DNA from 2 places in the Paenibacillus sp. FSL H7-0690 genome. Region 1 is predicted to be linked to the other one. Evidence: riboswitches for the same ligand, from Rfam matches in the RefSeq annotation. Region 1 holds a riboswitch; the other holds the start of a gene.

Evidence for each region. Region 1 has a riboswitch for cyclic di-AMP ahead of MHI32_RS11050 (KamA family radical SAM protein). Riboswitches for the same ligand answer to the same signal wherever they lie in the genome.
Region 2: linked by a shared signal. The riboswitch ahead of MHI32_RS25540 (TrkH family potassium uptake protein) and the one ahead of MHI32_RS11050 (KamA family radical SAM protein) in region 1 are both predicted to bind cyclic di-AMP.

Annotation. Positions count from the first base shown of each region.
Region 1 covers NZ_CP150281.1:2,550,260-2,554,438, forward strand. Annotated here, with positions in the region: gene MHI32_RS11045 (YafY family protein) at 1-277, opposite strand, end outside; gene MHI32_RS11050 (KamA family radical SAM protein) at 420-1,589, opposite strand; cyclic di-AMP (ydaO/yuaA leader) riboswitch at 1,729-1,870, opposite strand; gene MHI32_RS11055 (AraC family transcriptional regulator) at 1,919-3,586, opposite strand; gene MHI32_RS11060 (ABC transporter substrate-binding protein) at 3,726-4,179, opposite strand, start outside.
Region 2 covers NZ_CP150281.1:5,811,184-5,815,362, reverse strand. Annotated here, with positions in the region: gene MHI32_RS25545 (CPBP family intramembrane glutamic endopeptidase) at 1-950, opposite strand, end outside; cyclic di-AMP (ydaO/yuaA leader) riboswitch at 1,271-1,446, shown strand; gene MHI32_RS25540 (TrkH family potassium uptake protein) at 1,511-2,869, shown strand; gene MHI32_RS25535 (TrkA family potassium uptake protein) at 2,883-3,554, shown strand; gene MHI32_RS25530 (LysR family transcriptional regulator) at 4,091-4,179, opposite strand, start outside.

The DNA.
Region 1 (4,179 bases):
CTTCAAACACGGAAGAAAGACTGTTCAGTACAGTAATCAGAGAAGTGACATCATACGAACGGAGCAGGCTTTTATCCATTTTATATCCGTCCATAATGCCATATCCACCTTTAGTTCCCTGATACGATACGACCGGGATGCCAGCGGCACAAATCACATCGATATCTCTATAGATCGTTCGCTGGGAAACCTGAAACTCTTCAGCCAGCTTGGAGGCAGATAAAACTTCGTGGTTCAATAGCTTGTAGATCATAGAAATCAATCGTTCCAATTTCATGTGTGCATTCCCACCCATTAGTCCATTTCGTGTTACAGCGTGATTATATCATAGATTTTTTCGGGCTAATTTTGGGCGGGAGGAGTTTTGTTGTTGGTGATGAAGAAATATCCTATGACAGAGTCTGACAGAGTTGATTAATCTATTTACAGATTAAATCCGCAGGCTCGCCTGATAAATCATTAACAGAAATAATAGCATCGTTTTTTTTCACAGGTGGGGTCCAATATTGCTCATTCCCAGGCAGGTCATCGAACCATTCGGCGTCCTTTGGACAATCTAGAATCATAAATTTTCCGTATTCCTGATCTCTGGATTGATGGTATTTGAGATAGGCTTTTCCGTTATCAATGGCGAGAATTTCTATTTTTCCTGAGGTGTGGCTCATGGATAAGCGTACTCTTTTGCCAAGTCCTGAGGTTCTGGCTTTGGCTTCTTCTACAATTTGATAGACTTGCTCGAGCGGTAATACGAAATCCCGGTTTCCGGCTACGGGCCGGTTCACAAAGAAGTAGTAGGGTGTAACGCCAGCCCATGAAAGCCGGTCCAGTAGTTCCCCTAAAATAACGGGATCATCGTTGATGCCTTTGAGGATGGGGGTCTGATTTACGACAATTGCCCCTGCGTTGTGGAGAGCTTTAAATGCTTTTTTGGCTTCAGGTGTAATTTCACGAGGATGATTGATATGCGCCATAACATAGATTCGTTTGTCTTCGGTAGAGTAAGTACGAATCAGCTCCAGCAGTTCTTCGTCTTCAGAGATCCGCATCGGATTAAATACGGGAATTTTGGAACCCAGTCTAATGATCTTAACATGCTCAATGCTTCTTAGATTTTCAATAATGGATCTTAGCTTCGGTGTGGAGAGAATTAAACTGTCCCCGCCCGTAAGAAGTACGTTGTTAATCTCCGGATTATTTGCGATATACTCCAAACCCGGAGAGACATCAGCCATCGCCTCTTTCACGTCATTTCGGAACAGACGCTTACGGAAACAGTAGCGGCAATAAGCCCCGCAGACCTCGGATACAATCAGCAGTGCAGTTGTTCTATACTTGTGCTGACAACCAGGTACCACATAATTCGTGTCCTCATCGGAGGCGTCCCAGCGCCCATACTCCAGCAGTTCACCTTCGTTAGGAATAACCAGCTTACGGATGGGATCATTTGGATCATCCCAGTTAATCAAAGACAGATAGTAGTCATTTACACGAAAAACAAATTTGTCCGTAATTTCTTTCAGATTCTCTTTTTCCAGCTCAGACAACATAGCTATTTTGTTAATATCCGTGAAGTACTTTACCTTTTGCACGTACATCTCTCCTTTGTCTCGTAGTGTGAGAAATGAGGGAGCCTTAGTGTCAAAGGCCAATCTACTGCCAGCAGGGTCCAAAAAAGCACCAAAAGAGACCCTTAGCAAGGGTCTCTGGTTATGTAAATAACATGAAAAGCAGACCCATCCACTGCTGACGAGGTTAGCTGACGGACTCGGGTAAGATGGTACCCTACATTCTAATGCTCAATGATTCGCCCCAATTAACTGGTTCCCCCGCTTTTCAACTGTAAAAGTTGGAAATTAAGCGTAGATAAAGTATACCCTATCAAGTTTTGAAAAGTCAAAAGAGAATCCTAGATTCACTTTCAATTGCTAGCGCTACTTCCGCCGAGTAGTTTAGGCAACAGCGTTAGCAGCTTCTCCCGGGTTAACGCATCACTAGAGTTCCATTTGCTTCCGTCGAGCAGATAAACATGTCCCTGACGTACTGCCGGGAGATTGTTCCAAAGTGAACTGTCTAGTAATCGTTCCATCGCAGCTCGCGAGTCTTTGCGTTCCGGAATGAACATGAAGATATGATCTCCGGCGTAGGCAGGCAGTCGTGTTGGATCAACTTCGGCGAACCCTAACTCTTCGTCCAATATGGCCTGGATCTCTTCAGTCGGTTGTAATCCACATGGGGCATAAAGCGCAGTGGAGAATCCGGACATTCCCATAGCATACAGATGATCTCCATGATCATAGACCAAAGCAGAGGCGGTTTCTCCAACTTGGAGGGTTGTCGTGTAAAGCTGCTGCCACATGGCAGCGTTTTTGATTGTGAATGACTCCAGCCATGCTTCGGCTTCGCGCTGTTTACCTAGCCAACTGCCTAGTGTCCGCATTCGTTTGTCGAGAGATGCAAATGAATCAAAGGTGAGTGTCGGAGCGATACCAGAAACTGCTCTGTAGGCTCTTTCATCACTATTTGCCAAAATGATCAAATCTGGGTTTAGGGAAGCGGTCAACTGCGGGTCCAGTGGAAACCCGACGTTGGCGAGCTTCTTAAGCCGATGTTTATAGACGCTGTTCCGGGCGAACGCTTCATCTCCACCGATAGGCTTTACGCCTAACGCGAGAAGGTCGCCAAGTGTTTCGCCATGATAGACAATACGTTTCGCTCGCTCTGGAATCTCCACCTCATGACCCGTCCAATCCTTGACGGTAAGCTTACGACCTTGCTGATGTGCATATTGTCCGGGTGTAACTCCGGTTTTTTGCCGAAAGCGGCGGCTGAAATAGTATTCGTCCGAGAAGCCGACCAGTCTGGCGATTTCCCGCAGTGGTTCAGTCGATTCCTGCAGGAATCGTTTGGAATGATTAATGCGCAGATCCGTCAGGTATTCAAGCGGCTTTTTACCCGTAAGCTGCTGAAAGATCGGTGTATATTGCCAGATTGATATTCCCGCCAGTTCAGCTAACTGCTTCACGGTGATACTCTCTGTATAATGCTCCTGAATGAATGTTATGGTCTTTTCTACGGATTCCGTAGGACTTGGCAGGTGTTTGGAAGGGTAATTATGCTCAAAAAGTAGCAGCAGCAATTCTTGGAATTTTAATTGTCGCTTGAATTGTTGTACATCATCGGTGTTATTCCTGTTCATGAGCAGGTCTTCGACTAGTCGGATTACCTTGGTGAACGGGTGCACAATTAACTCCCGTCTGCCGGAAAGCAGCTCTCCAGAATATCGTTTAGGAAGCTTGGTTGTATAAATTGCTGTAAAGGTGATGAGGTAATAATACAACGTCAGCTCCTGGTTGTTCGTACTATAGGAGATTCCAGGAGATAGTAGATAACATTTATCCGTACTTAGTATCACGCTTTGATCATCGAGGTTCAATTGTCCGTTCCCTCCAGTAAATATGAGAAGGGTATAGTCCTGGGTTGTACGCGTTATAGAGCTTGAATCGGCAGCTTGAATCATCAGTTCGGCCTCGTTTAGCTGAAATAGCAGAGAGTGGAGTGGGGGGCAGGACGATGATGTATGCAGCATGGGTTCAGCCTCCGTTCATTTGGTGAGAATGATTATCAATGAATTCATTGTATATAAAAAAAAGAAGCATATCAACAGCTGTTGACATGCTTCTTGCAGTTTTTTATCAGCCTTGTGTTAAACTCTTCATCTCGGAAGGTTATTTCATATTCAATAGCTGTGGAATTTCGCCAAGCAGCCATTCTCTTGTTGTCGCATCACTTGAAGTCTTCATGATGTCTTGTGTATAGACATATCCGTTCTTGACGGCAGGAAGGCTCTTCCAGATAGGGCTCTTTAATAGATTCTCTGTGGATTGTTTTGCTTCTTCTGCCACTGGAGTCAAGATGAATATCCGGTCTCCGGCATATTCTTTCAGGACTTCCATGGATACTTCCTGGAACCCTTTACCTTCATCAAGGATCGTCTGAATAGCTGGAGTTGCCTTGAAGCCATTCTCCCCATAGAGTACCTGGGAAAGTCCGGTTGCTGCCATTATAAACAGTCTGTCTCCTGGATAATAAGTGAAGACCGCAGCCGTTTCGCCCTCTTTCATGCCTGCGGATTTCAATTGCTTCCACATGTTCTCTTCAGCGGTTTTATACTGCGCAAGC
Region 2 (4,179 bases), 3.3 Mb from region 1:
ATCTGTGCTTCTAGCCCTTCGCCCGTTGATTCAGGCAGCATATTATAGGTGCTGATCATCATGATTACAAAATAGGCTGAGCTTAGGAATACTCCACGTTTAAAGGAAGTATGCTCTCTTCTAAGAATACTGTAGACGAGTGCCAGAATTCCTAAAATCAGTGTGGGTATACCGTAACCGAATAATGTTAGCTTTTCCGCTAAAGAGGTCTGTCCTTGTACGTAGGAGGTATGCCAAGCTGGTGCAGTGAATCCGGCATTAAAGCTGGATACCTGCTCTCCACTGAAATCAAAATAATAGTGCAATAAGGATTCGCCGACCTGAACAGTACTATCCGTATACACTAGCCCATGGCTTCCTGTATTCGATTCAATTTGTAGCTTGGCAGGATTTACTTCCCATTCCTGAAGCCAAGGACGAGCAAGATTCTCCTTCTGCGCTAGAGTGAGGTCAGCTCCCTTGTCCTCTTTTGCACCAACGGAAGCGATGCCTGACCCCTCTTCGGAGGTAACTTTTGCAGCCTTTGAGAAAGCGACAATCTTACCGGTATACATATTGAGGTCAACGATGATTTGCGGCTCTTGCTCCGCTGAAGGAGTAAGCGTTGCCCGAAAGACATCAAAAGGATATTTTTGATCCAATTTTTTCTTGGTGTAGTCCTCCACAAGCTTCTCGCGAGACATATAACCATAAAAGGAAGAGTCCGTCTGGTAAAGTACATTCCATTGATCGTTTGGTGCTTCGGTGTAGTTGAGCTTTTGTTCTGCAAATAATATGGCTTGGTCACGGGCTTCTGCCTTGCTAATGACGGTGGTATCTTCACCTGTAGGGCTGCTAAGCAGTGAAGGGGAAATCTGAAACATAATAAATAGAATAAGACCGATAATGCCCGAGATGATGAGCCTCTTGGAGAGGGCACGTTGCTGTAAGGGCTGGCCGACGGGATTCATGTAACGCCTCCTTGTTATGTACTGACAATGTTATGTTCCATTATAGTATTAGTGCCTGGTTGGTTACAAAAAACATTATATGTTCTTTTTATGGGTAATAGAGATAGTATAGAATAGTCATGTGAATTTATACCATGAATTTTATCGTGTTCATTTCTGCACGAATGATGAGAATCGGTGTAATTGCAGGGAAAACACGGAAAAGTGATGAGAAAAGGCACTCCTTTTGATGCAGTCTCTTTAAACCGCATTTTTTCATGTGAATGAGCATTAATTGTGTCTTTGTGAATTCACTAAATAACGTATATAATTTGTATGCAATTGTATAGTAGCCGAATTTCTGGTGAAAACGGGGGAACCATAAGAAGTGATGAAAAGTGGAGTGTACACGATAAATGGCACTTTCATCAGGGGTGAATTTCGTTCTGGGAACGAATAGGGCAGCCTGCACAGTCCGAATCCGACAGCTAACCTCGTAGGCTAATTTACTGCAGGAACCAAGTCAGCATTGGTTTTCCAGTGCTTTTTTTGTTGGAATTTTTGATAAGAAGGTGAGCAAAGTGGCTTCACAGTTTCGCAGGATTTCTGAATTTAAGTTTCTGAAGCTCTCGCCGCCGCAGATACTGGTGCTTGGTTTTGCATCGATCATTCTGATAGGGGCCCTGCTGCTTATGCTGCCCATCTCAAGCACAAGCGGGAATTCCGTGGAATTTATTGATGCATTATTTACTTCAACGTCGGCAACCTGTGTTACAGGGCTTGTTGTGCTGGATACCGGAACTTCGTTCACGATTTTTGGGAAAACCGTAATTATGATCCTGATCCAGATCGGCGGCTTAGGTTTTATGACCATGGCCACTCTATTTTCACTGGTGTTAAAGCGTAAAATATCTTTGCGGGACAGGCTAATCCTACAGGAAGCCATGAATCAAGGCTCTATGGAAGGAATTGTGCGACTGATCCGGAGAGTCCTCATATATTCTCTTGTCATAGAAGGCTGTGCCGCTGTGCTGCTGTCTATTCGCTGGGCTTTTGATATGCCGTTGGGAAAAGCGATTTATTATGGCATATTTCATGCGGTGTCTATGTTTAATAATGCGGGGTTCGATATTTTTGGGGATTTTCGCAGTTTAACTGATTATGTATATGATCCGCTTGTGAATATTATTGTGATGTTTCTGATTGTCTCCGGCGGGATTGGTTTTATTGTAATGTCAGATCTGGTGGAGTTTCGGGTAACCCGCAGGCTGTCTCTACATAGTAAAGTTGTCCTGTCCACCAGTACAGGGCTGATTCTGATCGGAGCTTTGGTTATTTTTATATTTGAGTTTACTAACACTCGTACCCTGGGTTCACTGAATTTCGGCGGTAAAATATTATCGGCCTTCTTTCAATCCGTGTCTCCCCGTACGGCTGGCGCGAACACAGTAGATATTGCTGGACTTCGGCAGGCTACACAATTTTTTATAGTGATTCTTATGTTTATTGGTGCTTCTCCGGGCTCAACGGGCGGGGGGATTAAGACAACAACCTTTACGATGATGATTGGTGCTGTAATTGCTATGCTGCGTGGACGGGAAGATGTTGTGTTGTTCCGTTATCGGCTGGCTCAAGAGCGCATCTACAAGGCATTAACGATCACGCTGCTGGCTTTGTTGTTAATCGCCTCTGTGTCGATGATACTCTCCACAACTGAAGACAGTAATTTCTTGGCAATCTTGTTTGAGACGACCTCCGCCTTTGCTACGGTAGGACTGACTATGGGGCTAACTCCGGAACTGTCAGCGATCGGTAAGATTCTACTCTGTCTGACGATGTTTGCAGGTCGGCTAGGTCCACTAACCTTAGCGTATGCACTCGGTCCCAAACAGGGTAAACCACTGTATAAGTATCCGGAAGGTAAAATAATTATTGGATAGGAGTTAATTAGAAATGAAAGCACAGCAATTTGTAGTAATCGGCTTAGGTCGCTTCGGTTCAAGCCTGGCGCTTGAGCTGATGGAAATGGGCTACGAGGTGCTCGGCATTGACCACCATGAAGAACGCGTGGAGGAAATGAGCGATCAGCTGACGCATACGGTAGTAGCAGATGCTACAGATGAGGGAATTATGCGCTCGCTTGGTGTACGGAACTTTGATTGTGGGATTGTTGCGATTGGTGACAATATGGAGAGAAGCATTCTGGCGGCCATTTTGTTGAAGGAGATTGGAGTCAAGCAAGTGGTGGCTAAGGCAATCTCTATCCTTCATGGCCGCGCACTGTCGCGGCTGGGGGTTGATCGGGTTATTTTTCCGGAGCGGGATATGGGGATTCGTGTGGCACATCAGCTGGTGACGCCCAATTTGCTGGATTATATTGAACTGTCCAAGGATTATAAAATTGTCGAGCTGACCGTACCTTCCTGCATGAACGGCAGAAGCTTGTCTGATTTAAATACAAGAGCTAAATATGGCTGCAGTATTGTTGCCCTAAATAGGGAAAGCGGAATAATCGTCGCTCCAACTGCCCATGATTATTTGAGTGAAGGCGATGTTATGGTACTCATTGGTCCTAATGAAAGTATTGACCGTTTTGAGAGTGAAGTTGTGAACCAAGAATCATAGGAAAAGAAGCTGACTCAAAAGTAGTGAATTCTACTTGGAGGCAGCTTCTTTTTTATGGAGTAAAGAGTAGGAAAAGTAATGGATTTACTGTGTCGTATGACATTAGACCACGCGTTGTTTTCTATAATGTTGGTTTGGTCGGTGCGCGACTTGCTAGGTGTGGTTATCGTACGGCTTGCAATTAGATGATTTGTGGTATCTGTGACGGTGAAATATGTGTGGCGAAAAGCGATATGTGTTCTTTGTTTGTGCGATGTACAGAGTGGGTTTTAAACTAGTTGGGGAAAAACTCCCTGAAAATAGCCGCTATTCGCTCTAAATGAACGACATTAGGGAATTCCTCCCTAATAAACAGAGGGATTCCTTAATTAGTTACTGAATCGGCCGAAAATTAGGGAAGTTTTCCCTAATTTTAAGTCTGCTGAACAGAAATCTCTGAACTTCAGGGAGAAATTCCCTAATTACGCTATAAGTACTTCACTTATTGCCTCATTTGGAGATCACTAGGTGCGCCCCTTGATTCATTTGGTCCGGCTTTACTGCTCACGTTCTGTCAGAAACATCTCTTCGGTAACTTGCACCAGACTGCGAGCCGCCGTGCTCATGCTTCCATCGTCACGGTAGA